DNA from 4 places in the Actinomadura sp. 3N508 genome. Region 1 is predicted to be linked to each of the others. Evidence: predicted binding sites of a transcription regulator. Region 1 holds the regulator's gene; each other region holds the start of a gene.
The links. Region 1 encodes LexA, which represses DNA repair genes until DNA is damaged. Its sites were predicted from a motif close to TCGAACANNTGTTCGA; they were not measured.
Positions count from the first base shown of each region.

Region 2: the regulator LexA is predicted to act here: its motif matches at 4,672-4,687, upstream of ACH34S_RS35465 (DUF6504 family protein).
Region 3: the regulator LexA is predicted to act here: its motif matches at 4,035-4,050, upstream of ACH34S_RS14560 (SAV_6107 family HEPN domain-containing protein).
Region 4: the regulator LexA is predicted to act here: its motif matches at 3,905-3,920, upstream of ACH34S_RS23310 (Rv2578c family radical SAM protein).

Region 1 covers NZ_JBIRAX010000004.1:700,207-707,606, reverse strand. The annotation lists gene ACH34S_RS18765 (lytic polysaccharide monooxygenase) at 1-274, opposite strand, end outside; gene ACH34S_RS18760 (hypothetical protein) at 556-1,170, shown strand; gene leuS (leucine--tRNA ligase) at 1,527-3,995, shown strand; gene lexA (transcriptional repressor LexA) at 4,095-4,796, opposite strand; gene ACH34S_RS18745 (LysM peptidoglycan-binding domain-containing protein) at 4,971-5,306, shown strand; gene nrdR (transcriptional regulator NrdR) at 5,669-6,142, shown strand; gene ACH34S_RS18735 (vitamin B12-dependent ribonucleotide reductase) at 6,262-7,400, shown strand, end outside.
Region 2 covers NZ_JBIRAX010000013.1:49,152-56,551, reverse strand. The annotation lists gene ACH34S_RS35480 (hypothetical protein) at 1-182, shown strand, start outside; gene ACH34S_RS35475 (DUF4328 domain-containing protein) at 303-1,007, shown strand; gene ACH34S_RS35470 (DNA polymerase III subunit alpha) at 1,012-4,347, opposite strand; gene ACH34S_RS35465 (DUF6504 family protein) at 4,349-4,624, opposite strand; gene ACH34S_RS35460 (hypothetical protein) at 5,022-5,291, opposite strand; gene ACH34S_RS35455 (TetR family transcriptional regulator) at 5,632-6,369, shown strand; gene ACH34S_RS35450 (quinone oxidoreductase family protein) at 6,452-7,400, shown strand, end outside.
Region 3 covers NZ_JBIRAX010000003.1:698,583-705,982, forward strand. The annotation lists gene ACH34S_RS14540 (dihydroorotase) at 1-697, opposite strand, end outside; gene ACH34S_RS14545 (aspartate carbamoyltransferase catalytic subunit) at 694-1,635, opposite strand; gene pyrR (bifunctional pyr operon transcriptional regulator/uracil phosphoribosyltransferase PyrR) at 1,632-2,249, opposite strand; gene ACH34S_RS14555 (transcriptional regulator) at 2,652-3,146, shown strand; gene ACH34S_RS14560 (SAV_6107 family HEPN domain-containing protein) at 3,405-3,902, opposite strand; gene ACH34S_RS14565 (peptidoglycan-binding protein) at 4,140-4,928, opposite strand; gene ACH34S_RS14570 (YbaK/EbsC family protein) at 4,952-5,416, shown strand; gene ACH34S_RS14575 (arsenate reductase family protein) at 5,418-5,768, shown strand; gene ACH34S_RS14580 (GNAT family N-acetyltransferase) at 5,860-6,462, shown strand; gene metF (methylenetetrahydrofolate reductase [NAD(P)H]) at 6,399-7,334, opposite strand.
Region 4 covers NZ_JBIRAX010000006.1:336,176-343,575, reverse strand. The annotation lists gene ACH34S_RS23330 (helix-turn-helix transcriptional regulator) at 1-789, shown strand, start outside; gene ACH34S_RS23325 (ATP-binding protein) at 817-1,488, opposite strand; gene ACH34S_RS23320 (DUF3040 domain-containing protein) at 1,942-2,139, opposite strand; gene ACH34S_RS23315 (family 10 glycosylhydrolase) at 2,192-3,802, opposite strand; gene ACH34S_RS23310 (Rv2578c family radical SAM protein) at 3,968-4,984, shown strand; gene ACH34S_RS23305 (NAD(P)H-dependent oxidoreductase) at 5,037-5,843, opposite strand; gene ACH34S_RS23300 (GlxA family transcriptional regulator) at 5,951-6,916, shown strand; gene ACH34S_RS23295 (S1C family serine protease) at 6,958-7,400, opposite strand, start outside.

The DNA of each region.
Region 1 (7,400 bases):
GCTCGCTGAAGCGGCCGACACCTCCGGCGCAGATCGTGCCGTCCTGGGGGCCGCGGGCGGGGAACCCCTTGGGGCCCTCGACGCTCATCGGCTCCCACTGGATCTGGCCGCAGTTCTTGGCGGCACCCTGCTGGCAGAACAGTGCGCGGCTGGTGGGGGAGGTGGTGTAGCCGTGGGACGACGCCGGTGCGGCGGTCAGCACGGTGAGCCCGGCGGACGCCACGGCCGCGAGGGCGAGCGTCCGTTTTCGGGGAGGTCGGAACTTGGCGGGCATACTCGGTCTCCTGGCGGGGGTGGAGGCGACCTTGATCGGAGCGGTAGCCACGAGTGGACGGATGGGGGTGGGCGGACTGACGGACGGTGTTACGGTGGGAGACGGAAGGTGTTCTTATAGGAAACCTTCCTATTAGATTGAGGATGATGGATGGACGCCCGCCGCGTCAACCCCCCGAATTTTCACGGTCCCGACCGCCTTTCGGAACGCTCTGAAGTCTTCCCACATCGCGGGCCCGGCGCCGTTACGATGTGCGGCTTCACCGAGAAAGGCGGGCGATCTTGATCATCTTCGGCTGGCGGGTGGTGTTCTTCACCCTGACCAGGGGAATCTTCCACTGTCCCGGCTGTGGCGGCGACCGCGACTACCGGCGCCGGCAGGGCCGCAACTTCTTCACCCTCTTCTTCATCCCCGTCATCCCGCTGACGAAGGCGGGCGGCGAGTTCATCGAGTGCGACACCTGCCACGGGCGCTGGAACCCGGCCGTCCTCGACGTGCCGACCACCGCGCAGCTCGCCCAGATGCCGGCGATGCTCCTGCGCATGGCGATCGCCCAGGTCCTGCGCTCGGGCGACTACACCCACGCGGCCGCCCGCTCGCGTGCCGTCGCCGTCGTCCGGCAGGCCGGGGAGCCCGCCTACGAGGAGGCCGCGCTGAACGCCGACCTCGGCCGCCCGTTCGAGGAGGTCCGCGTCGAGATGGGCCACGCCGCCTCGGCGCTCGCGCCCGAGGCGCGCGAGAGCATCCTGCGCGCCGCCGCCGAGATCGCGCTGGTGGACGGCCCGCTCAGCGTCTCCGAGGAGGAGACCCTGTCCGCCGTCGGCGCCGACCTCCAGCTCACCCGCGTCCAGGTGACCGGCGTCATCTCCCTCGCGCGCCAGGAGTCCGGCCACTGACCGGAAGCTTCGGAGCCTCCCGGCTGCGCGGCCTCCCTGCCCCGCAGCTCGCGGCGTCCCAGCACTTCGGACTCCCGGCGCCCAGGCCGGGGCATCCCAGCCTCGCGGCCCCCGCCGTCCCGCCGGGCGGGGCATGATCACTCGCGTGCCGCGGCCCCTGCCGGTAATGCCCGCGGGCGGGCTTGCGGTTGCGCTACCCTTTGATGTATGTCGGCACGGCTGCTTCTTGAACGACCACGTTGACGGACTGACGTCAACGTGGTGGCCCCTCCTGCGCGAGGGGTCGTTTCATGTCAGAGCACAGCCCACGACCATCTGCAGCCAGCGAATCGAGCAAGAAACCGGAGTCCGGAAGCGTGAGCAGCGACGAGCACTTTGACCCACGGGCGGTTCAGGACAAGTGGCAGGCCCGCTGGGCGGAGCTCGAACCGTTCGCGGCCGACGAGAAGAACACCGCCGACGAGCGCCGCTACGCGCTGGACATGTTCCCCTACCCCAGCGGCGACCTGCACATGGGCCACGCGGAGGCGTTCGCCATCGGGGACGTCCCCGCGCGGTACTGGTTCCAGCGCGGCTTCAACGTCCTGCACCCCATCGGCTGGGACTCCTTCGGCCTGCCCGCCGAGAACGCCGCCATCAAGCGCGACTCGCACCCCGCCGAATGGACCTACGCCAACATCGACACGCAGGCGTCGTCGTTCCAGCGCTACGCCCCCTCGTTCGACTGGTCGCGGCGGCTGCACACCTCCGACCCCGAGTACTACCGGTGGACGCAGTGGTTGTTCCTGCGCTTCTACGACCGGGGCCTGGCCTACCGCAAGGGCGGCCACGTCAACTGGTGCCCGAAGGACCAGACCGTCCTGGCCAACGAGCAGGTCGTCGGCGGGCACTGCGAGCGCTGCGGGACGCTGGTCGAAAAGCGCGTCCTGACCCAGTGGTACTTCAAGATCACCGACTACGCGGACCGGCTGCTGGACGACATGGAGCAGCTGGAGGGCAAGTGGCCCGAGCGCGTCCTGCTGATGCAGCGCAACTGGATCGGCCGCTCCACCGGCGCCGACGTCGACTTCGCCATCGAGGGACGGGACGAGCCCGTCGCCGTCTACACCACCCGTCCCGACACCCTGTTCGGTGCGACGTTCATGGTCGTCGCCGCCGACGCCGCGCTGGCCGAGGAGATCTGCGCGCCCGACCAGCGGGCCGCGTTCGAGGCCTACCGCGAGGAGGTCTCCCGGGAGAGCGAGATCGAGCGGCTGTCCACCGAGCGGGAGAAGACCGGCGTCTTCCTGGGCCGCTACGCGATCAACCCGGTCAACGGTGAGCGGCTGCCGATCTGGGCCTCCGACTACGTGCTGGCCGAATACGGCCACGGCGCGATCATGGCCGTCCCGGCGCACGACCAGCGCGACCTGGACTTCGCGCTGAAGTTCGGCCTGCCCGTCCGCGTCGTCGTCCGGACCGGCCTGCCCGACCCGGCCGAGACCGGTATCGCCACGCCCGGCGACGGCGAGATCGTCAACTCCGGCCCGATCGACGGGCTGACGAAGACCGACGCGATCGCCCGCATCGTCGAGATCCTGGAGGAGCGCGGCACGGGCCGCGCGGCGGTGAACTTCCGGCTGCGCGACTGGCTGGTGTCCCGGCAGCGGTTCTGGGGCTGCCCGATCCCGATCATCCACTGCGAGGCGTGCGGCGAGGTGCCCGTCCCGGACGACCAGCTGCCGGTGACGCTGCCCGAGGGCCTGCGCGGCGCCGACCTGGCCCCGAAGGGCACGTCGCCGCTGGCCACCGCGTCCGACTGGGTCAACGTCGAGTGCCCCAAGTGCGGCGGCCCCGCCAAGCGTGACACCGACACCATGGACACGTTCGTCGACTCGTCCTGGTACTTCTTCCGCTACTGCTCGCCCGGCTACGAGGACGGCCCGTTCGACGTCGAGCAGGTCCGCCGGTGGATGCCGGTCGACCAGTACACCGGCGGCGTCGAGCACGCCATCCTGCACCTGCTGTACAGCCGGTTCTTCACCAAGGTGCTGCACGACATGGGCATGGTCGAGTTCACCGAGCCGTTCCGGCGGCTGCTGAACCAGGGCCAGGTGATCAACCAGGGCAAGGCGATGTCGAAGACGCTGGGCAACGGCGTCGACCTGGGCGAGCAGATCGCCGAGTTCGGGGTGGACGTCGTCCGGCTGGCGGTGCTGTTCTCCGGGCCGCCGGAGGACGACATCGACTGGGCGGACGTGTCCCCGCGCGGCATGTCGAAGTTCCTGGCCCGCGTGCACCGCATCGCCGCCGAGGTCACGTCCGCGCCGGGCGTGGACGTCACCGCGGGCGACCCGGCCCTGCGCCGCGTCACCGCACGGACGGTCCACGAGGCCACCACGCTGGTCGAGACGCAGCGGTTCAACGTGGCGATCGCGCGGGTCATGGAGCTGGTCACCGCGACCCGCAAGGCCATCGACTCGGGTCCGGGCGCCGCCGACCCCGCCGTCCGCGAGGCCGCCGAGGCCATGGCGGTGCTGCTGTCGCTGTTCGCGCCCTACACCGCCGACGAGGCGTGGGAGCTGCTGGGACGGACCGCGCCGGTCATCCGGGCGGGCTGGCCGTCCGCCGACCCGGCGCTGCTGGTGGAGGAGTCGGTGACGTGCGTCGTCCAGGTCGCCGGCAAGGTCCGCGACCGCCTGGAGGTGGCGCCGGGGATCGCCGAGGCCGATCTGGAGCGGCTGGCGCTGGCGTCCACGAAGATCCAGGACGCGCTGGCCGGCGCCGAGATCGCCAAGATCATCGTGCGCGCGCCGAAGATCGTCAACATCGTCCCGAAGCGCTGAGCATCCGTCCGCCGGGCCCGCAGACCACCGGGCCTGGCGGACGCGCCTGCGACCGGGCTTCTGCTGCGCGCGGCCCCGGGGTGCGGGGCCGCGCGCGGATCACATCTTGCGGAGGACGGCGACGACGCGGCCGAGGACCGTCGCCTCGTCGCCCGGGATCGGCTCGTACGCGGGGTTCTGCGGCATCAGCCAGATGTGGCCGTCCTCCCGGCGCTTGAACGTCTTCACCGTCGCCTCGTTGTCGATCATGGCGGCCACGATGTCGCCCTGCTCGGCCACCGGCTGCTGCCGGACGACGACCCAGTCACCGTCCGCGATCGCGGCGTCGATCATCGAGTCGCCGGTGACCTTCAGCAGGAAGTGCGTGCCCTCGCCGACGAGCTGCTTCGGCAGGGTGAACACGTCTTCCACGGCCTCCTCGGCGAGGATCGGCCCACCGGCGGCGATCCGCCCGACCAGCGGCACGTAGGCGGGCGCGGGCTGCGCCGATGAGGGCTGCCCTCCGGCCGCCTCGTAGGCCTCCTCGTCCGTCCGCACGGGCGTGGCGCCGGGGACCCGCACCTCGACCGCGCGCGGCCGGTTGGGGTCGCGGCGCAGGAAACCCTTGCGCTGCAGCGCCCGGAGCTGGTGCGACACGCTGGAGGTGCTGGTCAGGCCCACGGCCTCGCCGATCTCGCGCATCGAGGGCGGATACCCACGGCGCTGGACCGAGTCGCGGATCACCTCCAGCACCATGCGCTGCCGTTGCGTCAGCCCCGACTCGTCCATGGGGCCGTCTGGCAGCTCCCGGACCTTGCTCATCGCTCGTCGCCTCCCGGCGCCTCGATCGGTCACTCCTTGTCATGGAACCTATCGCGTCGGAGCCCAATGATCAAACAATTGTTCGAAGTGGTGCTCGCTTTTTGTCGGCGCCTCCTGGTAGAACATCGTACAGGCGTTCGATCGAAAATGCATTCGACGTCAAGGAGGGGAGAGATGTCGGGTTCACCCCAGAGTGACCGTGTCCCGATCCGCCTGACCCGCCGCGGACGTGCCGTTCTGGTCCTGTTCGCCGCGACCGTCACGCTCATCGGGCTATGGCTGACCGTGGGGTCCGGTGCTCTGGCCGGTGGCGGCGAAACCGGCACCGGCCCGTCCAAGCCCGCCAGAACCGTCGTCGTCGAGCGGGGCGACACCCTTTGGAACATCGCGGCTGACGCCGATCCGGGGAGTGATCCGCGCGTCGTCGTCCAGCGCATCATCGACCTCAACGGTCTGGGCGGTGACCCCACCGTCCAGCCGGGCCAAGAACTTCGCCTTCCCGCTCCCTGAATCCACCGCGGGCCCGCGCGCGACGCGCCTGGCCCCTGGCTCGGCCGCATGACCGTCGGGCGTAGGAGTGTCCGTCCGGTCGCACCGGCTCGGCGCGGCGGGCGCCCGATTTGGGGGTCGATCTGACGTTCTGTCACCGGCCGCGACCCCGGGTGACGACACGCCCGGGCGGAAATCACGGCGGACCGACCTGACCTGGTCCTACGCGGCGGATGTGATCCATGTGGCGTGAGATCAGGTTGCGTACGCCTGCGCCGAGTCGTACCGTTGACCACAACATCTAGTAGTCACACCGATGTACTTAACCCATATATGGAAGTGCACGCCGGTGTGAAGCGTTATTGTCAGGGGAGGGGATCAACGTGCACTGCCCGTTCTGCCGCAACCCTGACACCAAAGTGATCGACAGCCGGTCGACCGACGACGGGGGCGCTATTCGGCGCCGCCGCTCGTGCGCCGAATGCGGCCGGCGATTCACGACGCAGGAGAATGTGCTCGTCATGGTGGCCAAGCGCAGCGGCGTCACCGAGCCGTTCTCCCGCGAAAAGATCATCGCCGGAGTGCGCAGGGCCTGCCAGGGCCGTCCGGTCGACGAGGATGCGCTCGCAAAGCTGGGGCAGCGGGTCGAAGAGGAGATCAGATCCTCCGGCTCCGCGGAAATCCCCTCGCACGAGATCGGCCTCGCGATCCTGGGGCCGCTCGGCGAGCTCGATGAGGTCGCCTATCTGCGATTCGCCTCGGTCTACCGGAGCTTCGAGTCGCTGGACGACTTCGCCAAGGAGATCGAAACACTGCGGAAGGCCGGCTTCTCGGGGGAGTCGGGCCCGTCGCGGTAAGGCGGGCTCCGGAAAAACATCAGCACATGTAAGAGCGTCTCCGCGCGAGGCATGGCCTCGTGCGGTGGCGGGTTGTTCCTGAACAGGGCCCGGCGGGTGGGCCCGAGAGGGGGAAGGTCATGACGGAGACGGTGAGCGGCTCGGCGGCGCGGCGCGGCAAGGGGAGCCGCAAAGGGCTGAAGGTCGAGCGCATTTTCACCACGCCCGGCGTGCATCCATACGATGAGCTGCGCTGGGAACGTCGTGACGTCGTCATGACCAACTGGCGCGACGGCTCGGTCAACTTCGAGCAGCGCGGCGTCGAGTTCCCCGACTTCTGGTCGCTGAACGCCGTCAACATCGTCACGTCCAAGTACTTCCGCGGCGCCGTCGGCACGCCGCAGCGCGAATGGAGCCTGAAGCAGCTGGTCGACCGCGTCGTCCGCATGTACACGGACACGGCCCTCAAGGAGGGCTATTTCGCCACCGAGCAGGACGCGGAGATCTTCGACCACGAGCTGAAGTACGCGCTCGTCCACCAGCTCTTCAGCTTCAACTCCCCGGTCTGGTTCAACGTCGGCACCAAGTCTCCACAGCAGGTCTCGGCGTGTTTCATCCTGTCGGTGGACGACACGATGGAGTCGATCCTCGACTGGTACAAGGAAGAGGGCGTCATCTTCAAGGGCGGCTCCGGCGCCGGCCTGAACCTGTCGCGCATCCGCTCCAGCAAGGAACTGCTGTCGTCCGGCGGCACGGCCAGCGGCCCCGTCTCCTTCATGCGCGGCGCCGACGCGTCCGCTGGGACGATCAAGTCGGGCGGCGCGACGCGCCGCGCCGCGAAGATGGTCGTGCTGGACGTCGACCACCCCGACATCGGGGAGTTCATCGAGACCAAGGCGCGCGAGGAGGTCAAGATCCGCGCGCTCCGCGACGCCGGGTTCGACATGGACCTCGGCGGCAAGGACATCGGCAGCGTCCAGTACCAGAACGCCAACAACTCCGTCCGCGTCTCCGACGAGTTCATGCACGCCGTCGAGTCGGACGGCGAGTTCGGCCTGCGCGCCCGGATGACCGGCGAGATCGTCGACACCGTCAAGGCCAAGGACCTGTTCCGGCTGATGGCGAAGGCCGCGTGGGAGTGCGCCGACCCCGGCATCCAGTACGACGACACGATCAACGACTGGCACACCAACCCCGAGACCGGCCGTATCACCGCGTCCAACCCGTGCAGCGAGTACATGAGCCTGGACAACTCGTCCTGCAACCTCGCCAGCATCAA
Region 2 (7,400 bases), on a different contig from region 1:
TCGGCTTCGGGTCGCTGTACGCGACGATCGCGCTGGCCGCCGAATGGTGGGCGCTGCTCCTGGTCACCGGGTTCCGTCCCGAACGGCTCCTCAGCACCGGCGGGCTCGGCCGTCTCGCCGCCTGGGCCGCGGTCACCGCCGCCGTCGTATATCTCATGACACGGCTCGTGTTCCCGGCGTGAGAATCCGCCCCCGGATGTGAAGATCCACACGTGGGCGGCCCGAACCGGCGGCGGGACGCATAAGTCAAACGTACGTAGTATCCAAAGCAGCGAATCGCAAAGGCCGTCGGAGGTGAACCCATGCCGTGTGCGCTGTGCGGCGACATCATCCCGTCCGAGGTCACCCGGTGCCCGGCATGCGGAGCATGGGCGCGCCGCCGCGACTTCCGCGCCGTCGGCGTCGCCGTGTTCATGCTGCTCGGCTTCAACGCGTTCGTCGCCCTCGGCTCCGGCATCAGCCTGCTTCGCCTTTCGCATCCGCTGCGCGGGGCCACCCACGACAACTATGACTCCGTCGCCACCGGGAAGATCCTCGCCCCCTACGTGGACGTGTTCAGCATCAGCGCGATCATGGCCGTCGTCACCGGGGTGCTGTACCTGATCTGGCTGTGGCGCGCCTACCGGCAGTCGCCGGGCCCGCACCGGCACCACCGGGCCTGGGTCCTGCTCGGCTGGCTGTGCCCCGTCGTCAACCTGTGGCTGCCGCCGCGCATGGTCTACGAGGTCTGGGTCAACAGTGGCCGGTACCGGACGGCCGAACGCCAGGCCGCGGGCCTCGTCGTCGCGGCCTGGTGGGTGTGCGCCCTCCTCGGCCTGGTCCTCGGGCGCGCGTTCACCCACGGCAGCGTCGACACGCTCGCCGACGCGCGCTTCGACGTCCACGTCGGCGTCGCCGCGGCCGCGTTCCAGGCGCTCGCCGCCTGCCTGTGCATGGCCACGGTCTTCCAGATCACGCGGCTGCAGTGCCTGACGGTGACGCCGTCGACCTCGGCCCCCGGCGGCTGAGCGGCTAAGGGCCAGAGCTGCCCCGGCTGCTGTGCCACAGGCGCGCGGCGGGCGGCCGTTTGATCGCCGGCCCCGCATGCCCGACGTCGGAGTACGGGGACATCGCGAACCCGGTCGGCTGGACGATCCGGCGGCCGACGGGCCGCGCGGGCGGGGACGGGGCGTCCATGGCGGCGCGGGCGGCGTCCGGGCCGCCGCGGCGCCACGCGTCATCGAGGGCGTTCAGATCCCAGCAGCCGTCCGCGGTGATCGAGACGGCGCGGCCGCCCCCGGCGCGGCGGACGCGCCCGCGCGCGACCAGCAGCCAGCACCCGAAGACCGTCGCGGCGCAGCGGTCCTGCACGGACTCGAAGAACGTGAGGTCGACGGGGCCGGTCGCGTCGTCCAGCGTCGCGAAGATCACCCGCTGGCCGGACCGGACCGCCGGGGTCTGCGTGGCGACCTTGACCCCGGCGACCAGCACCTCGCTCCCGGCGGGACGCCCCGGCAGGTCGGCGGCCCGGACGACGCCGAGCCCGGCGAGCAGCCCCTCGTAGAAGGTGATGACGTGGCGGCTGACGTCCATGCCGAGGATGTCCAGCTCCGCCTCGACCACCTCGGCCGGGGTCATCGGCGGCAGCTCGCCCGCGGGGATCTCCTCCAGCAGGGCGGGCGGCGTGCCGTCCTCCTGAGCCAGGGAGAGCTGGCCTTCCATGACGTGGGCCGGACGGGTGTTCACACGCTCCAGGGCGCCGACGCGGCAGAGGAGATCGCGGCGCGGGACGTCGTGCACGGTGTCGAACCCGCCCGCCAGGACCAGCCGCTCGGTCGTCGGGCGGGACACGCGGGCCCGGCGCCAGAAGTCGCCCAGCGACGCGTACGGCCGGGCCGTGACGATCTTGGTGACCTCGCCGTCGGAGATGCCCTTGACCTCGCTCAACGCCACCCGGATTCCGGCCGGGCCGCCCTCGGAGACGGGCTCGGCATGCCACGCCGCCGCCGACCGGTTGACGTCCAGGGGCAGGATCGGGACGCCGAAGTGCCGCGCGTCGTCCAGGATGACGCGCTTGGGGTACAGGCCGGGGTCGTGGGTGAGGACGCCCGCGTAGAACGCAGCCGTGTGGTGCCGTTTCAGCCAGGCCGACTGGTAGGTGGGCAGCGCGAACGACGCGGCGTGCGCCTTGCAGAACCCGAACGCGCCGAACGCGGTCAGCATCCGCCAGACCCGCTCGACGGACGCCTCGTCGTAACCGCGCGCCAGCGCCGTCTTGCGGAACCACGCGCCCACCACGGCCTGGCCGCGCTCGTGGTTGAGGTTCCGGCGCGCGGCCTCGGCCCGGGAGAGGCCGCATCCGGTCATCACGTCGAGGACGCGGAGCACCTGCTCGTGGAAGACGATCACGCCGAGGCTCTCCCGCAGCACCGGTTCGAGGTCGGGATGGGGGTAGGCGGGCTCGCGGGTCCCGGCACGGGCCTCCAGGAACGGCGTCACCATGTCGGAGTTGACCGGGCCCGGGCGGAACAGCGAGATGTCGAGGACGAGGTCGTCCAGGTCGCGCGGCTGGAGCCGGCCGATCAGCTCGCGCTGTCCCGGCGACTCGATCTGGAAGCAGCCGAGCGTCCGGGACGTGCGGACCAGCGCGTACGTGGCGGGGTCGTCGCGCGGGACGTCCTCCAGCGCGATCGTCTCACCTGTCAGCCGGGCGACCTCCGCGACCGCGTGCGCCATCGCCGACTGCATCCGCACGCCGATGACGTCGAGTTTCAGCAGGCCCATCGCCTCGACGTCGTCCTTGTCGAACTGGCTCATCGGGAACCCGACGGCGGCCTGCTCGACGGGCGTCCGGTCGCGCAGGGACGGGTTCGACAGCAGGACGCCGCACGGGTGCATCGCGATGTGGCGGGGCAGGCCGTCCAGGCGCTCCGCGATGCGGAACATGACCTCCAGGCGCCCGCTCGCCAGGTTGCTCTGCCGCAGCTCGGGCAGATCGTCCAGCGCGGCCCGGATCTGGCTCGCCCTGATCTGCGGGAACGCCTTCGCGATCGCGTCGATCTCCATCGGCGGGAGCCCGATGGCGTTGCCGACGTCGCGGAGCGCGCTGCGCGCCCGGTAGGTCTCCATCATCGACACGCAGGCCGTGCTCTCGGCGCCGAACCGGTCGAACAGCGCCTCGTAGGCCTCAAGGCGCCGGGCGGACTCGACGTCCAGGTCGATGTCGGGGAGGCCGTCGCGGCTGTCGGCGAGGAACCGCTCCATGACCAGGTCGTGCCGCAGCGGGTCGAGGTCGCCGATGCCGAGCAGGTAGTTGACCAGGCTGCCCGCGCCGGAGCCGCGGATCGCGCACCGGATGCCGCGCGACCTGATCAGCGCGGCGGCGTCGGCGACCGTGAGGAAGTAGGACGCCAGCCCCTTCCGGGCGATCACGCCGAGCTCGTCGTCGAGCCGCGCCGCGGCCCTCCGTGACCCTTCCAGGCCGCGCCGGGACAGCCCGTCCGAGCAGCGGGCGACGAGGCGGGCGTACGGGTCGCCTTCGCTGATCGGGAGGTGGACGTCGTCCATGCCGAGATCGCGCCCCGCGTCCAGGACGCAGCGTTCGGAGAGCCGCCGGGTCGCGGCGAGGAGCGCGTCCGCCTCGTCCGCGCCGCAGCTCAGCTCCGCGACGCGGCGCATCTCAGGGACGGACTTCAGGTAGGCCTGCCCGGTGCGGTCGTCCAGGTGCCGCCGGTCGAGCGGGACGAGGCGGCGCGTCACGTCCAGCACCTGCGCGACCGGATGATCGGACGGCTCCAGATAGCGGACGGCGTTGCCGAGCACGGCGGGCACCCCGGCCTCGCGGGCGAGCGCGAGCATCCGCGCCGCGCGCGGCCCGTCGCCCCGGTCATGGTGGTCGACGATCTCGATCGCGGTCTCGGCCGTGGCGCGCCATTCCGCCAGCCGCGCCGCCGCCACGTCCGGACGGCGGCCGGTGACGGCGCGTCCCACGTCCGACGCCGGGCCCAGCAGGACGACGAGGCCCTCCGCGTGCGCACCGACCATCTGCCGCGTGACCACCGGTTTCCCGCGCTCCCCCGCCGAATGCGCCGCCGTCACCAGCCGGCACAGCGACCGCCATCCGGCCCGGCCCTCGGCGAGCACCACGATCCGCTCCTCGCCCGTGGACGCGACCCTGAGGTCGGCGCCGACGACGGCCCCGATCCCCGCGTCCGCACATGACCGAACGTGACGGACCGCGCCGTACAGCCCGTCCCGGTCGGTCAGCGCGAGCGTCTCCATGCCGAGGCCCGCCGCACGCTCGGCCAGCGCCGCGGGCGGTGCGACGCCGTACCGCAGCGAATAGCACGAGGCGACGTGAACGTGCACGTCAGTCCCATACCCGGGATAGCAGCCAGCTGTCGGCGGCCACCTCATGCCGCAGCTCGTAGACGCCGATCTCGCGGTCCGGAGTCGCCTCGATCCGCCAGAACTCCCGCTCTCCGGTGGCCTCGCCGTCGGGCTGCTGCTCCCGCCACCAGTCACGGGTCGTGACCCAGTGCTCCAGCACCCGCCGCACGGTGTAGAGCCGGCCACGCCAGACGAACCGGACAGGACGTCCATCGCTCACCCAGACGTCCACCGGGTCGCCGAACACGCGTGTCATCTGCCTCCCCCTCGCGCTCACCGCACGGGGGAAGAACATGCGGGAATTCGAACAAACGTTCGCGTCCGAGTCTAGGGAAGCCGCCCGCACGGGAGCAAGGTGGAGAGAACCTCAACCGAGACCACGGGTCGTGCGGCCGGAGGCGCTCCAGCGCCGGAGGTCGCACGACCCGAGCACGGCGGGTGCGTTTCGCGAGACGCGCCAGCGGATCGGGAAGCGTGCCCGCCGTGCCAACAGGGGTTCCAGGGGGTCGCCCCCCTGGGCAAACACAGCGCCCAGCGCCCGGAGGTCGCAGGACCCGAGCACGGTGGGTGCGTTTCACGGGACGCGCCAGCGGCCCGGGAAGCGTGCCCGTCGTGCCTGACGGGGGTTCCAGGGGGTCGCCCCCCTGGGAGAATCAGCACAATCTGCTGAGGCGGTCGGCCACCGTTGCGGCCTCGGTGACGCCGGCCATGCCGCCGCCCGGCCACAGGTAGTACCAGCCGTCGCCGCACGGGGTCGCGACGACCATGATCTGGCGGCGCGTCCGCGTGCCGGACACGCTCAGCAGGGACTCCCCGGGCCCGGCGAACCTCCAGGAGAGCCCGCGGACCTCGACTTCGTGCGCTAGTGCCGCGAGATGACGCCGGCGCACCTCGGCGATCTCCCGTCCACCGACTACTGACACATCAGCCTGCCTCAGCATGGTCCGAGCCGCCGGGCGATGACCTTCGGCGACCGTCCGGCAACAGTTGGTGACCGACCCTCAGCATGACCCGAATCCGCGGCCTGTGCAGGGGATTCCCAGAGAGTGGGACGCCTGATTCCAGAGCGGGCGGGGATGGACCGCGGAGGGCGGCGCGACGCGCCGAGCGGGTGTGCGCCAATCGCACGCGGCCCGTTCCGGACGTTGGAACCCCGTCGCCCATGCGGAGGACCCGTCCGTGATAGAAGCCTTTGAGGGTGGGGCGTCCATCCCGCCCGGCCAAGCGCATAGGCATAGGTACAGGCATAGAAGGAGCGAGCCGATGAGCGCCGTCCCCGCCGGCGACCCGTCAGGCACCACCGGCCCCAGCTCCACCGACCCGAACTCCACCGACCTTGGCCCCGCGGAGCCGGAGCCCGCAGAGCCGGAGCCCGCGCCCGCCCGTGCGCTCGCGGGGCTTCGCGAGCGCAAGAAGCAGCGGACCCGGCTCGCGCTCGTCGACGCGGCCTTAGAGCTGTTCGTCTCGAAGGGGTACGAGGCGACGACGATCGACGAGATCGTCGCGGCCGTGGAGGTGTCGCAGCGGACGTTCTTCCGCTATTTCGCCACCAAGGAGGACGTCGTCACGAGCTTCCTCGGCGAGCACGACCGGCTCCTCGCGGAGGCCCTCGCCGCGCGTCCGCCCGAGGAGCGGCCGTTCGCCGCGCTGTACGAGTCGCTGCGCGTGGTGCTGCGGACGATCGCGGAGGGCGACCCGGCCGACAGCGCCCGGTTCCGCCGCGTCCGGCAGGTGATCGAGGCGACGCCGTCGCTGATGGCGGCGCAGATGGCGCGGTACGGGGCGGCGACGGAGGCGCTGGCCGCCGAGATCGCCCGGCGCGAGGACGTGGACCCCGGCGCGGACCTGCGTCCCAGGGTCGTCGTCGCGTTCTTCATGGCGGCGACCAAGATCGCGTTCGAGGACTGCGCCCGGCTGGACATCTGGGAGCCCGCGACCGTCGCGGCCCGCGTGGAGGAGTCCGTCGCGACGGTCGGCCGCACCATGCGCGACTGGGTTTGACCTTCTCCGCGGTGGAATAGCCCGCGGGAACGACCGGTTGCCGAGATCAAGTTCACCGTCCAGGCAGGCAGGAGAGCACGGCATGCGCGCGATCGTGATCACCGAGAACGGCGGCCCCGAGGTACTGACGGCCACGCAACGGCCGGACCCGGAGCCGGGCCCCGGCGAGGTGCTGATCGACGTGGCGGCGGCGGGCGTCAACTTCATCGACGTCTACTACCGGACGGGCGCCTACGCGAAGGACCTCCCCTACACGCCGGGCATCGAGGCGGCCGGGACGGTCGCGGCGGTCGGCGACGGCGTCCAGGGGTTCTCCGTCGGTGACCGCGTCGCCTCCAGCGATGTGCTGGGCGGCTACGCGGCGAAGGCGCTGGTGGCGGCGGACCGGCTCGTCCCCGTCCCGGACGGGGTGGGCCTGGAGGACGCGGCGGCCTCGATGCTGCAGGGCATGACCGCGCACTACCTGACCCGGTCGACGTATCCGATCAAGGAGGGCGACACCGTCCTCGTGCACGCGGCCGCGGGCGGGATGGGGCTGCTGCTCACCCAGGCGGCCAAGGCGCTCGGCGCCCGGGTGATCGGGACGGCGTCCACGCCGGAGAAGGAGAAGCTCGCGAAGGACGCGGGCGCGGACGTCACGATGGGGTACGACGGCTTCGCCGGCCGGGTCAGGGAGCTGACCGGCGGTGAGGGCGTCGCGGCCGTGTACGACGGCGTCGGCGCGCCGACGTTCGAGGGGAGCCTCGCGAGCCTGCGGCTGCGCGGCACGCTGGCGCTGTACGGGGCGGCGGGCGGGAAGGTGCCGCCGTTCGACCCGCAGCGGCTCAACCCGGCCGGTTCGCTGTTCCTCACCCGGCCGATGCTCGCCCACCACGTCGTCACCCGCGACGAGCTGCTGGAGCGGGCGACCGACGTGCTCCGGTGGGTGGAGACGGGAGATGTCCGGATCCGGGTCGGGCATCGCTACGATCTTGCGGAGGCCGGCGCCGCGCACGCCGATCTGGAGGCGCGGCGGACGACGGGCAAGCTCC
Region 3 (7,400 bases), on a different contig from region 1:
CCGTGGAGACATGGCAGACGTGCAGCCGCGACCCGACGTGCTGGGCGAGCAGCACGTCCCGGGCGATGATCGCCTCCTCGGCGACGGCGGGCCAGCCGCGCAGGCCGAGCGAGGCCGACATCTCGCCCTCGTTCATCTGCGCGCCCTCGGTGAGGCGCGGCTCCTGCGCGTGCTGGGCGACGACGCCGTCGAACGCCTTCACGTACTCCAGCGCCCTGCGCATGATGACCGCGTCCGACACGCAGTGCCCGTCGTCTGAGAAGACCCGGACCTGCGCGGCGGAATCGGCCATCGCGCCCAGTTCCGCGAGCTGCTCACCGGCGATGCCGCGCGTGACCGCTCCGACCGGCTGAACATCGCAGTATCCGGCCTCGCGCCCTAGGCGCCACACCTGTTCGACCACTCCGGCGGTGTCCGCCACTGGGTCGGTGTTGGCCATCGCATGGACGGCGGTGTATCCGCCCGTGGCTGCGGCCTTCGTCCCGGACTCGACGGTCTCGGCGTCCTCGCGTCCCGGCTCGCGCAGATGGGTGTGCAGGTCGACGAGACCGGGCAGCGCGACGAGGCCGTCCGCGTCGATGGTCTGCGCACCGGCCGCGTCCAGGCCGGAGCCCACTTCGGCTATGGCGCCGTCCCGGATCAGGATGTCGGTGGCGTCCCCACCGAGAATCCGCACGCCCTTGATGAGGAGACTCACCGCGGCACCTCCTGGCCGATGGCCGGCTCGGAGCCCCCGAGCAGCAGGTAGAGAACGGCCATCCGGGCGCTGACGCCGTTGGCGACCTGTTCGACGATGGTGGAGCGGACCGAGTCGGCGACCTCCGCGGCGATCTCCACGCCGCGGTTCATCGGGCCCGGGTGCATCACGATGGCGTGGTCGGGCAGCGCCGCCATGCGCTCGGCGTCGAGCCCGTAGCGGCGGCTGTACTCGCGGACGGTCGGGAAGTAGGCGGCGTTCATCCGCTCCTGCTGGACGCGCAGCATCATGATGACGTCGCTCTTGGGCAGCACGCCGTCCAGGTCGTAGGACACCGAGCACGGCCACGTGCCGATGGCGACCGGCAGCAGCGTCGGCGGCGCGACCACGGTCACGTCGGCGCCGAGCGTGGTGAGCAGCAGGACGTTGGATCGTGCCACGCGGCTGTGCAGGACGTCCCCGACGATCGTCACCCGGCGGCCTTCCAGGTCACCGAGCCGCTTACGCATGGTGAACGCGTCCAGGAGGGCCTGGGTGGGGTGCTCGTGCGTGCCGTCGCCCGCGTTGACGACGCTGCCCTGCACCCAGCCGGCCAGCCGGTGCGGGGCGCCCGACGCGCCGTGCCGGATGACGACGCCGTCCGCGCCCATCGCCTCCAGCGTGAGGGCGGTGTCCTTCAGGCTCTCGCCCTTCGACACGCTCGACCCCTTGGCGGAGAAGTTGATGACGTCGGCGGACAGCCGCTTGGCCGCGGCCTCGAAGGAGATGCGGGTGCGGGTCGAGTCCTCGAAGAAGAGGTTGACGACCGTCCGGCCGCGCAGCGTCGGCAGCTTCTTGACGGCCCGGCCCGCGATCTGCGCGAGCTCCTCGGCCGTGTCGAGGACGAGCAGCGCGTCGTCCCGGCTCAGGTCGGCGGCGGAGATCAGATGGCGGTTCATTCGGCGCCCCCCGTCGGATCGGGCAGGGTCGGGCCGAGCAGTACCGCGTCGCGCCCGTCGTTCTCCTTCAGCAGGACCTTCACGGTCTCGCGCATCGAGGTGGGCAGGTTCTTGCCGATGTAGTCGGGGCGGATCGGCAGCCGCCGGTGCCCGCGGTCGACGAGCACGGCGAGCTGGACGGCGCGCGGCCGCCCGAGGTCGTTGAGCGCGTCGAGCGCGGCGCGCACCGTCCGGCCGGAGAACAGCACGTCGTCGACCAGGACGACGACCTTGTCGTCGATGCCCTCCGCGGGCAGCTCGGTGCGGCCGAGCGCGCGGGCGGGCCGCAGCCGCAGGTCGTCGCGGTACATGGTCACATCGAGCGAGCCCCAGGGCACCGGGCGGCCCTCGACCTCGCGCAGTGCCCCGGCGAGCCGTTCGGCCAGGCCCACGCCGCGGGTCTGGATGCCGAGCAGGAGGACGTCGTGGCCGCCCTTGGTCCGCTCGAGGATCTCGTGTGCGATACGGGTCAGCGCGCGCCTGATGTCGGGACCCTCCAGAACGGCCTTGGGCCGGGGATCACCGTCCGCCACGCGCTCCTCCACCGGCCGTTCCGGCCTGGAGGCAGCATTCATCACGGAAACTCCTTTCCCGCCTCACGGGACGGGCCTTAAAGGACGTCTTGCGTCCCCCACCGTAGCAGCCGTCCCGGACCGCCCCGGCGTCCGGGCCGGTCCGCGTATTCGCAGGTGAGAGGCGTCACATTCGCGGCGGCGCCGGCACGCGGAACGGCCGCGCGAGGGGCCCGGCGGGCCGTGCCCGCAGGGCTTGCGGACGATCCTCGCCAGCACCATCGAGTCCTGCGGATTCGACCGCTTTTTTCCAATCGGCTTGACCTAGGGCCTTCTCCGTTTTACCGTCACTGTCCGTAACCATCCCCGGGGGCGGACTCCTGAGGCCCAATGGCTTCGCGAATCGGCTCCCCTCCGGCGCGAGCCGGAGTCCGACGACGATGAAAGTGAGCCTGGGGGGCCATCATGCCGTCTGAATACGCAAAGGCTCTCGGCGCGCGCCTGCGCGCCATCCGCACCCAGCAGGGGCTGTCCCTGCACGGCGTGGAAGAGAAGTCCCGAGGCCGCTGGAAGGCCGTCGTCGTGGGTTCGTACGAGCGGGGCGACCGCGCCGTCACCGTTCAGAAGCTGGCCGAGCTCGCCGATTTCTACGGCGTGCCGGTTTCCGAGTTGCTGCCCGGCGGAGCCGCGCCGAGCCCGCTCGGGCCTACACCCAAGCTCGTGATCGATCTAGAGCGGTTGCAGCAGCTTCCGAAAGACAAGGCCGGTCCTCTCGCCCGCTACGCCGCGACGATTCAAAGCCAGCGTGGCGACTACAACGGAAAGGTCCTGTCCATCCGCCAAGAAGACCTGCGTTCACTCGCGGTCATCTATGACAAGTCCCCGACGGAGCTCACCGAAGAGCTCATCGGCTGGGGCGTCCTCGACCCGGAGGCGCGCCGCGCCGTCGAGTCGTTCTGATATACCCGCAGCAACGTGACGGGGCCCGGCGCCATGCCGGGCCCCGTTCCGCGTTCCGGCACCGGTTCCGGGCCGTTCGGCCAGGTGGGATCGCGCCGGCGGGGCCGGCTCGGGGGGAGGTGCGGCCACCGCCGGCGCGATCGGCCGGAGGGGTTGGCGGCGGCCGGGGCGGCCGTACTCGGCGGCCCCGGCCACCTGGGAGGCGGTCCCGGGGAGAGGGACGGCCTCGGGAGGGGGTCTTCGGAGGGGTCCTGCGGGTCAGCTGGCTTCGGGCACGGGCAGGGTGGGCTGGCTGGTGACGCCGAGGGTGTCTTCGACGAGGGTGACGAAGACGTCGGCGTCGTGCAGGAGCTCCTCGGCCTCCCGCGGGGTGACGGCGCGGGGCAGCCCGGCCTCGGCGGCGGCGCGCTTGTCGGCGCCGGCGGCGAAGAAGGCGGCCCATTCGCGCAGGGCGGGCTCGGCCTCCGGGAGCAGCACCCAGACGCTGCGCGGACGGCCGCGGCGGTGGGTCTCCAGGGGTTCCCTGGACGCCAGGACCGCGGCGGCCGCGCGGAGTGCGGCCAGGTGGGCGCACACGTAGCGGACGGCGGGCGAGGTGGCCTCGGCGGCCTCGGCGAGGCCCATGCGGGCGGCGTGGAGCTGGCCGGTGGCCGTGTGCGCCGGGCGCGGTGCGGGCATCGGGCGGCGGCGCGGGCTCGGCGGCGGGACGGACTGGGCGGCGGCATGGATCCCGCGTGCGGTCATCGTTCCGGACATGTCTGCCTCCTTCCGGGCTCGGGCCGGCCGGGCGGAGAGCTTCCCCTCACTCCGCCCGGCCGTCCGTCCCGCCGGCAGCTGCGCCACCGGCGGGGACGTCGCCCTGGCACGGGCCGCGAGTCCCGCACCACGTCGAACATAAGTTCGACGCACCACCCAGTAAACCGCCCTGACGCCGATTCGTCAACGTGTTCGAACGCGCGCCGTTCTCCGCAGGTCAGCGCGGTGTGACTGCCCTCACTTGGGGCGTCTGACGTGCACTGGGACGTTCGTCCCGAGGAGGTCGGGGAAGTACTCGGCGACGTGCATCGGCAGCCGGACGCAGCCGTGCGAGGCGGGGTATCTGGGCACGTCCAGCGCGCCGTGGAAGGCGATGCCGCCGTTGAAGTAGATGGGGTTGTAGAGGCGTCCCAGGGGCGAGGTCTCCCAGCCGAAGGCGCGGCGCCCCGTGCGGAAGTCGCCCGTGCCGGTGGTGGCGTAGCGGCAGCGCGGGACCTTGGCGCCGCGGTCCTTGGCGCAGTAGTACTCGCCGGAGCCCGAGGAGATGTGCGTGATCAGGCGCGGCCGCCCGTCCTTGTAGAGGACGAGGTACTGGCGCTTCAGGTCGACGTCGACGCGGTCCTTCTCGCGCTTCTTGGCCATCGGCTCCGGCTGCTCGGGGCTGGCCAGAGCCTCCCAGAACGGCTTGTCGAGCGTGCCCTTCTGCTTCATGTCGTTGACGGCCTGGAACGCCCAAACGGCCAGCTGGGTGGACGTCCCGTACTTCCCGTCCACCTTGCCCGGGTCGTAGTTCAGTTCCTTGAGGCGGCGCTGGAGCGCCTTGACGTCGTCGCCCTTCGCGCCCGGCTTCAGCTTGCGCTGCGCGGGCGTGGGCGCCGGCGTGGGGGGCGGCGCGGGCGTCGCCGGCTTGGCGACCGGGGTCGTCGGCGGGCCCGCGGCCCCGTCCGTCCCGTTGCACCCCGTCACAAGAACGGCGGCGGTCAGCAGAACCGCGCCCATCCGCACGTCGATCGGTCTCCCTCGCATGAGCTGACCTTAAAGTGCTACCCATGCATCCGAATACCGAAATCGTGGCAAAGGCGCTGCTCGACCGGGGCGCTACGGGGACGGTCGTGGAGCTGCCCGAGTCCGCGCCGACGGCGCAGGCGGCGGCCGACCAGCTGGGCTGCGAGGTGGGCGCGATCGCCAACAGCCTGGTGTTCGACGCGGACGGGACGCCGCTGCTGGTGATGACGAGCGGCGCGCACCGGGTCGACACGGTGAAGATCGCGGCGCTGGTGGGCGCGGCGAAGGTGAAGCGGGCGACGCCGGAGTTCGTCCGGGCGGCGACCGGGCAGCCGATCGGCGGGGTGGCGCCGCTGGGGCATCCGGCGCCGATCCGTACGCTCGTGGACGTCTGGCTGGACAAGTACGACCAGGTCTGGGCGGCGGGCGGGCATCCGCACACCGTGTTCCCCACGTCGTACGAGGAACTGCTGAGGATCACCGGGGGCACCCCCGCGGAGGTGGAGTGAGATGGAGATCTGGCACAACCCGCGCTGCTCGAAGAGCCGCGCCGCGAAGGCCGCGCTGGACGAGGCGGGCGTCGCGTACACCGAGCGCCGCTACCTGGACGAGCCGCCCACGGCGGACGAGCTCGACGCGGTCCTGAAGCGGATCGGCGCGGAGCCGTGGGAGGTGGCGCGGCTCAACGAGCCGGTCGCGAAGGAGCTCGGGCTGAAGAACCTGGCGCACGACCGCGCCCGCTGGATCGAGATCATGGTGGCGAACCCGGTGCTGATCCAGCGGCCGATCGTGCTGACCGGCGAGACCGCCGTCGTGGCGCGGGACGACGCGTCCGTGCGCAAGGCCGTCGAAGGCGGGTGACACCGGGGTGCGGCGGTCTGCGGAGGCCACGCGGCGGTCGTGATCAGCTTTCGTCCTCCGGCGGGCCACCGGCCGGTCTACGCTCTGTCGGGTGAGGGACCCGAAGCTGCGCGAGATCGACGAGCGCGCGTTCCTGCGCAGGCTCAGCCCCATGCTGGACGTCTACGCGGCCACCATGGACCCGCCGGACGAGCAGCTTCCGGGCCGCCACACCATCATGGAACGGCACACCTCGTATCCGGGGTTCCGGGCGTTCGTGGTGGAGCGGCGCGGGGCGCTGCCCGTCCTGACGGGCCCGCTGCAGGGGTTCGCGTACGGGTTCCACGGCGCGCGCGGGCAGTGGTGGCACGACGTCGTCGCGCGGGCGCTCACCGACCTGGAGGGGCCGGAGCACGCGGAGGGGTGGCTGGCGGACACCTTCGAGATCGCGGAGCTGCACGTCCACCCGGAGTCGCAGGGCAAGGGCCTCGGGCGAGCGCTCCTGACCGCGCTGTGCGAGGGCAGGCCGGAGCGGACCGTCGTGCTGTCGACGCTGGACAGGCGGCCGGACACCCCGGCCCGCACGCTCTACCGTTCCGTCGGCATGGTCGATCTGCTGACGGACTTCGAGTTCCCCGGCGGCGGGCCGCGCTACGCGGTCATGGGCGGGACCCTGCCGCTGGCCCCGTACCCGTCGGCGTCGAGCAGCCCGTAGACCTCGCGCGTCGCCGTCGACTTGTTGAACGTGATGAAGTGGATGCCGGGCGCGTCCTGGCGGAGCAGTTCCTGGCACAGCTCGGCGGCGTGCTCGATGCCGAGGCGGCGGACGGCGTCCGGGTCATCGGCGACGGCTTCGAACCGGGCCTTCACCTCGGGCGGGAACGGCGCGCCCGACAGCTGCTCGGACCGCTCGATCGTGCTGAACTGGGTGACCGGCATGATCCCGGGCAGGATCGGCACGTCGCAGCCGGCGGCGGCGACGCGGTCGCGGAGCCGGAAGTAGTCCTCGGCGCGGAAGAACATCTGCGTGATCGCGTAGTCGGCCCCGGCGCGGCACTTCTCGACGAAGTAGCGGGTGTCGCTCTCGATGTCGGGCGAGCGCGGGTGCTTGTAGGGGAACGCGGCGACGCCGACGCTGAAGTCGCCGTAGGAGCGGATCATCCGGACGAGCTCGGCGGCGTACTCGACGCCCTCGGGGTGCTTGACCCACTCCCCCATCGGGTCGCCGGGCGGGTCGCCGCGCACGGCGAGGATGTTGCGGACGCCGACGGAGGCGAACCGGCCGATCAGCTGGCGCAGCTCGGCCTGGGAGTGGTTCACGGCGGTGAAGTGCGCGACGGGCGTGAGCGTGGTGTCGGTGGCGATCCGCTCGACGATGTCGACGGTCTTGTCGCGGGTGCCGCCGCCCGCGCCGTAGGTCACGGACACGAACGTCGGGTGCAGCGGTTCGAGCTCGCGGATGGTGCGCCACAGGTTCCGCGCGCCCTTGTCGGTCTTGGGCGGGAAGAACTCGAAGGAGAAGGACTTGGCTCCGGAGGCCAGCAGCTCTCGGACGGCGGGGGGACGGTCTGGGCGCAGGCGTGGCATGTCCCAAGCCTACAGAAGCCCTCTAAAGGCCCCCTGGGGCCGCCGATACGAGTGATGCTCCGCACA
Region 4 (7,400 bases), on a different contig from region 1:
ATGCGCGACGGGCCCCGCATGTTCCGGCTCGACCGGATCGGCGCGGCGTTCCTGTCGGGCCGGGGCGGCGAGGTCCGCGATCTGGACGCGCTGCTGGCGGCGCTGCGGGTGCCGATGCAGCGTCCCGCGGACCTGGCGGCCAACCCGGCGGGGCCGCGTGGCCCGGCGGGTGCGGCGCGGGCGCGCGCGTGGACGCTGGACCGGCTGGAGTTCGTCCGGTCCCGGCTGCGGGACGCGGCCGCGGAGGTCCTGCCCACCGGCGCGGGCCCCGGCTCCTCGCGCGGCTCCTCGCGGGGCGCGGGACGGGGGTCGGGGGCGGCGGCGCTGCGGGGCGTGCTGGGGCATCTGGCGGAGTGGACGCGGTGGCAGGCGGCGGCGATCCGGTCCGCGGCGACGGGCGAGGAGCCGGTGCTGGCGGGGCGCCGCCCGCGGTTCCCGGAGGGGTTCGACCGGGAGCTGCCCTTCGACGCGCGCGAGCGGATGATCCAGGACGCGATGGCGCTGCGGTCGCTGGGCGATGTGGCCCGTGACCTGGAGGAGGTGCTGGAGTCGGTGGCGCACTGGGCGGCGGGCTGCGACGACGCGCTGTGGGAGGGGGAGCTGCCCGACCCGCGGCCCTACGGCCCGCCGGGTCCGCCGCGTCCGCTGGCGGACCTGCTGGCGGGCTGGCGGGGGCCGCTGGCGCACATCGAGTGGCATCTGGACCGGCTGACCGACGTGCCGCCGCCGGCGCCGTCCGGTGACGACGAGGAGGCCTGGGTCGTGGACCGCTGCCCCCTGCAGGCCTGACCCCCGGGGGGCTTGTTCGGGTGCGGGTCAGGTGGTGGGGCGGCGGCCGGGGGCTGCGGTTTCGGTGAGGTGGCGGGTGAACCAGACGGTCTTGCCGGGCGGTTCGGGCCGGGTCCCGTAGCGGGTGGCGAGGGCGGCGACGAGCAGGAGCCCGCGTCCGGCCTCGGCCCAGTCCAGGACGCGCGGCGCGGCGGGCGCGGCGCCCGTCAGCGGCCCGGTCCCGGCGGTGCGGCCGGTGGGGGCGGCGTCGCGGACCTCGCCGTCGAGGCGGTCGCCGCGCAGGTGCAGGGCGAGGCGGACGGGCCCGGCGCCGTGCAGGACGGCGTTGGTGACGAGCTCGTCGACGATGAGGACGACGTCGTTCACGTCGCCGGGGTCGGTGACGTGCCATTCCCGCAGGGCGCGGCGGGTGAGGCCGCGTGCGCGGGACGCGGCGGCCGGTTCGGCGGCCAGGTCCCACGCCGCGAACGCGGCGGCGTCTTCGCCGGCGGCACGGCGCGCCCGGCCGCCCGCGCTGCGGGACCCCTCGCCCGCGCTGTCGCCCGCCGTGGTGTCTTCGGCGTTCATGGGTGCGGTTTCGTGGTCGGGGCGGGCGGCGCCGCCGGTGCGGTGCGGCGCGCCGTTGCTCGCGGCGGCGGCTTCGTCGCGGTCGGCGGCCGCGGTGGCGGGTCGCCTGGTTCCGGTCCCCGTGGTGGTCACTGTCGCTTCTCCCCTCCGTGCCGGCGCGGCCGGTCCCCTGGCCGCCGTTTCCGGCGCTGTGAGCGTGCGGTCATAGTCGGGGACGCCTCCGCCGGGGGCGGGGTGCACGGGCGCAGGCAAGCCTCACCCGGGGGTGAGGTGATCGGGACATCGGGGACGCGGTGGAGGAGCACCCGCGGGAAGCCGTTACAGTGGACGGGTCGGTGTGGCATGTGTCCCCCGGGCTCTACCTGACGCCTTCGGGGAATACCGCCGGTCCCATGCGGTCCGGGCTGGAGCTTCGTTGTGCCTTACGCCGTGAGGCGACCACCACACCGGCTTGAACGCCGATGCCCCGGCGAGGAGGTCCTCGCCGGGGCATCGGCGTTCGCGCGTCCGCGGATGGATGCGGCGCCGCACGGCGGGCGCGGCCGGGCGCCCGCCCGCGTCGGGGCGGGCCGTGTCAGGGTGGTGTTACGCGAAGGCCGCGGCGATCGCGGCGCCGATCGCGGCGAGGACGATGATGACGGCGGCCGCGGCGGCGATGACGGTGCGGGCGCGGCGGCGGGGCTCGCCGAGCCGGGCGAGTCGATGGGCCAGCCGTGGTTCGTCCTCGCTCAGGCGGACCTCGATCTGCATGAGGATCCGCTGCTCCTCCATCGACAGCGCCATGCTCTTACCTCCGGGGGTCAGGTGTCTGATTCCTCCCCCCGGAGCATGATCATTATCCCTGGGGCGGGGAGACCGTTGCGCCGCGTCCGGGGGCGCTCTGGTGGTGGAGGCGGTCCAGGGCGGTGACGTAGTAGGTGTAGGTGCGGCCGGGCTTGGCGGCGGGGTCGATGATGCCGCCGCCGCGGACGTTGGCGATGAGGGGCTGGGGGTCGACGGGCGCGCAGCCGGGGCGTGCGCCGTCCACCCGGTAGACGGCGTAGGAGGTGGCGCCCTCCGAGGCCCGCCAGGTGACCTTCACGCCCTTCTCGCCCTTCCCGGCCGCGGGGGCGGCGGCGGTGTCCTGGACGGGCGGCGGCGCCTTGCCGCCGCGCCCGGCGGGGATCGGCGGGATCGCGGGGCGGGCGTAGTGGTCGGCGCGCAGCCGGGCGGCGAACCCGCGGCGGTTGGAGACGATGTCGGAGGCGCTGAAGTACACGTCGCCGCGGATCTGCGGGTACTTGGCGTTGAGGGTGAGGTGCCGGGACAGCTCGGCGGGGTTCTTCCAGGCGGCGTCCTTGCCGACGCGGTAGGCGCCCTGCCCGATGGTGAGGTGCACGCCGGTGCCCTTGACCTGGGCGGCCCACCAGCCGGCGAGCTCGGCGTAGTCGGCGCGGGGGTCGCCGATCGGCCAGTACAGCTGCGGGGTGATGTAGTCGACCCAGCCCTTCTTGATCCAGGTGCGGGTGTCGGCGTAGATGTCGTCGTAGCTCTGCAGCGCGCGGGTGTCCGATCCGCGGGGGTCGGTGTTCTTGTTGCGCCACACGCCGAACGGGCTGATCCCGAACCGCACCCACGGCTTGGCGTCGTGGATCTTGCCGGACAGGTCCCGGACGAGGGTGTCGACGTTGCGGCGGCGCCAGTCGCCCCTGTCCATGCCGCCGCCGTGGGCCTTGTAGGTGGCTTGGTCGGGGAACTCGCGGCCGCCCTCGGGGTAGGGGTAGAAGTAGTCGTCGAAGTGGACGGCGTCGATGTCGTACTTGCCGACGACGTCCATGACGGCGCGGGTGGCCAGGTCGCGGACCTGCGGGAGGCCCGGGTCGTACCACAGGCCGGTGCCGTACTTGCGGACCCAGTCGGGGTGCTGCCGGGCGGGGCTCTTGGGCGAGAGCTTGTTCAGGTCGTCCTGGCGGGAGACGCGGTAGGGGTTGAACCAGGCGTGGAACTCCAGGTTCCGCGCGTGCGCCTCCTTGATCATGAAGGCGAGGACGTCGTAGCCGGGGTCCTTGCCCTGCGTGCCGGTGATCCACTGCGACCACGGCTCGTAGGGGGAGTCGTAGAAGGCGTCGGAGTTGGGGCGGATCTGCACGAACACCGCGTTCATGTTCATCGCGGTCGCGGTGTCGAGGAGCCGGGTGAACTGCCCGCGCTGCTCGGCGGCGGGGTCGGTGGTGTCCTTGGGCCAGTCGATGCCGGCGACGGTGGCGATCCACATGGCGCGCAGCTGCCGTGACCGGCCGCCGTCGCCGGGCGCGGCGACGGCGCCGCATTCGGCCTTGGCCCCGGCGGTGACGGGGGCCTTCTCGCTCTCCCCGCCGAGCGCGGGGATGCCGCAGCCGGCCAGCGCGGCGGCCGCCGTTCCCGCCGCGAGGGCGGCCGTGATCCGGATCCTCAGTCGCGATGCCATAGCGGCCCATTGTCACTCACCCGCCGCGATGCTGCGTACGGAACGCGCATGTCCGTGTGATGCCTGCCCGTCCCGTTTCGCCCTGCCTTCACCTTGCGATCTTCGAACACACGTTCCATACTGGCCGGACGGTTGATCGCTCAGACGTTCGAAAGGGGGGTGGGCGTGCGCTGGGATCATCTCCGGCTGGACGGCGGCGACGCGGGCCCGGAACCGCCGCTGATCGAGCGGGGGGCGGTGGCGCGCACCTTCGACACCCCCGGGTTCCGCGGCATGACCTTCTACGAGGTCCGCGCCAGGACGGTCGTCAACAAGGTCCCCGAGGCGTCCCGGATGCCGTTCCGCTGGACGATCAACCCCTATCGAGGCTGCTCCCATGCGTGTGTTTACTGCTTTGCCCGTAAAACGCATGAATACCTGGACATGGACGCGGGCGCGGACTTCGACTCGCGGATCGTGGTGAAGGTGAACGCGGCCGAGCGGGTCCGGGCGGAGCTGGCGTCGCCGCGATGGCGGGGCGAGCACATCGCGCTGGGCGCCAACGTCGACTGCTACCAGCGCGCCGAGGGCCGCTACCGGCTGATGCCGGGCATCCTGGCGGCGCTGCGCGACGCGGCCAACCCGTTCTCCGTCCTGACCAAGGGCACGCTGATCCTGCGCGACCTGCCGATCCTGCGCGAGGCGGCCCGGCGCACCGCGGTGAGCGCGGCGGTCTCGGTCGGGTCGGTCGACCCGCAGCTGTGGCGCTCGGCCGAGCCGGGCACCCCGCCGCCGCGCCGGCGGCTGGCGGTGTGCCGGACGCTGAACGAGGCGGGCATCGGCTGTGGCGTCCTGATGGGCCCGGTCATCCCCTACCTGTCGGACTCCCCCGCCCAGCTCGACGCGGCCGTCCGGCAGATCGCCGAGGCGGGCGCGACCTGGGTGTCGGCGATCACGCTGCACCTGCGTCCCGGCGCCCGCGAATGGTTCATGGCCTGGCTGCGCGCGCACCACCCCGAGCTGATCGTCCCCTACGCGCGCCTGTACGGGGCGGGCGCCTACGCCCCGCGCGAGTACCAGGACGCCATCGCCCGCCAGGTCCGCGACCTGGCCGCCCGCTACGGCATCGGTGACCGCGCCGCACACCGCCCCCCTCCCCCTCCACCACGGCCCGACCCGCCACGGCAGCTGTCCCTCCTGTGAACCGCCGCCCGCGTGGCGTGCCACCCGAACCTGGGTCGCGGCGCCGGGCGGGTCAGGCGGCGTCCGTCCGGTCGGCGGCGGCTGGGGCGGGGGTGGTGGTGCGGTGGACGGTGAGGCCGGTGCCCGCGGGGGCCAGCGCGGGGCGCAGGACGAGGTCGGCGTCGTAGTCGCCGCCTGATTCGGGGCGGTACGGGATGGGAGCGGCGGCCGGCAGGGTGCGCAGCCGCTCGTCGAGCGCCGCGCCGGCGGCCTCGGTGTCGGCGGGCCCGGCGCGGTCGGCGCCGGCGACGACCAGCGGCGGCAGGACGTCCATCCCCGTGTAGAACAGGGTGCCGTGCAGCAGGGGGAACAGCACGTCCTCGGCGTCACCGTGCACGCCACGGGGGCCGAGACCGGTGGGGCGCGCCCCGGCCGTGGTGACGACCAGGGCGCGCCGCCCGGCCAGGCCGCCCGCGCCGTAGCGCAGGGTCCGGCCCTGATCGTCGGTGACGCCGAACGCGAACCCCTGGACGAAGACGCGGTCGAACCAGCCCTTGAGGATCGCGGGCATCCCGAACCACCACAGCGGGAACTGCACGACCAGCGCGTCCGCCCAATCGATCTTGTCCTGTTCGGCGCGGATGTCGGGGGCCAGCGCGCCGGCCGCGTGGGCGCGCTCGGACGCGGCGCCGACCACGAGCCGCTCGCGCGGGTCGTGACCGAAGTCGGCGGGCCCGACGACCGGGTTCCAGCCCATCGCGTACAGGTCGGAATGGCGGACGCGGTGGCCCAGCCGCGCCAGGGTCGCGGCGCCGCGGTCGCGCAGGGCGCCGTTGAGGGAGCGGCCCTCCGGATGCGCGAAGACCCACAGGACGTTCACGACGGTTCCCCTTCCCGGGTGCGGTTCCTGGTGACGTGTCCGATGCTGCCGGGGCGGGCGAGGCGCCCACGAGTGGCCCGCAGGCCGATATGTGCAAGAATCGGGCCATGATCGTGGAACGGCACCGGGTGGCGGTGCTGGTGCGCGACGGCGTCCTGCCGCTGGAGCTCGGCCTGGTCCACCAGCTGTTCGGGCAGGCACGCTCCCCCGCCGGCGCGCCCCTGTACGAGGTCGTGTCGTGCGCGGTGCGACCGGGCCAGGTCGACACCGACGCGGACTTCGCGGTCACCGTCGCCCATGGGCTCGACGCGCTCGCCACCGCCGGCACCGTGATCGTGCCCGCCTCCCACACCCTCGACGAGACCCGCCCCGGCGACGGCCCCGTCCCGGCCGCACTGGCGGAGGCGGCACGGCGCGGCGCGCGGATCGCCTCGATCTGCACGGGCGCGTTCGTCCTGGCCGCCGCCGGCCTCCTGGACGGGCGCCGCGCCACCACCCACTGGCTGTCATGCGACCGGCTCGCCGCGATGTTCCCCGCCGTGCGGGTCGACGCCGCCGTCCTGTACGCCGACGAGGGCGACGTGCTGACCTCCGCCGGCGAGGCGGCGGGCATCGACCTGTGCCTGCACCTGATCCGCCGCGACCACGGCGCCGCCGTCGCCGGCGACCTCGCCCGCCGCACCGTGGTGCCCCCGCACCGCGACGGCGGCCAGGCCCAGTACATCGCCCGCCCCGTGCCCGAGACGCGCACCGCGTCGACCGGCCCGGCGCGGGCATGGGCGCTGCAGCACCTCGACCGGCCCCTCACGCTGGCGGAGCTGGCGGCGCGGGCGTCGATGAGCGTGCGGACCTTCACCCGCCGGTTCCGGCAGGAGACCGGTGTGTCACCGCAGGCGTGGCTGACCGCGCAACGGGTGGAGCGGGCACGGCGCCTGCTGGAGGAGACCGACCTGCCGGTCGACCGGATCGCCGGCCGCGCCGGGTTCGGGACGGCGGCGTCGCTGCGGCAGCACCTGCAGGAGGCGGCCGGCGTCTCGCCCACCGCCTACCGCGCCACCTTCCGCGGCCGCTGACCCCGCCCCCGCCCCCGCGGCCGGGGCGTGGCGCGGACGGGTCAGGCGTGCTCGGCGTCGAGCTCGACAGGGGCGGCGATCACATCGACCATCGCGCCGTTGCGCAGCACCGTGATCGACAGCGGCCGCCCGATCGCCTCGGCGAACATCAGCCGCTGCAGCGACTGCGCCGTCGACACCGCCCGCCCGCCGGCGGTCAGGACCAGATCACCGCGGCGCAGCCCGGCCCGGTCGGCGGGACTGCCCGCCACGACCTCCACCACGCGCAGCGCCTCGTCCTGCCCGATCCGCGGCCGCAGCACCGCCGGGACCGGCACGGGCGCCGCCACCAGCCCCAGGAACGCGCGGCGGACCCGCCCGTCGCGGATCAGCGCGCCGATGATCCGGCGCGTGGTCGCGTTGATCGGCACCGCCAGCCCGAGCCCGAACCCCGCGACGGCCGTGTTGACCCCCACGACCCGGCCCCGGCTGTCGGCCAGCGCAC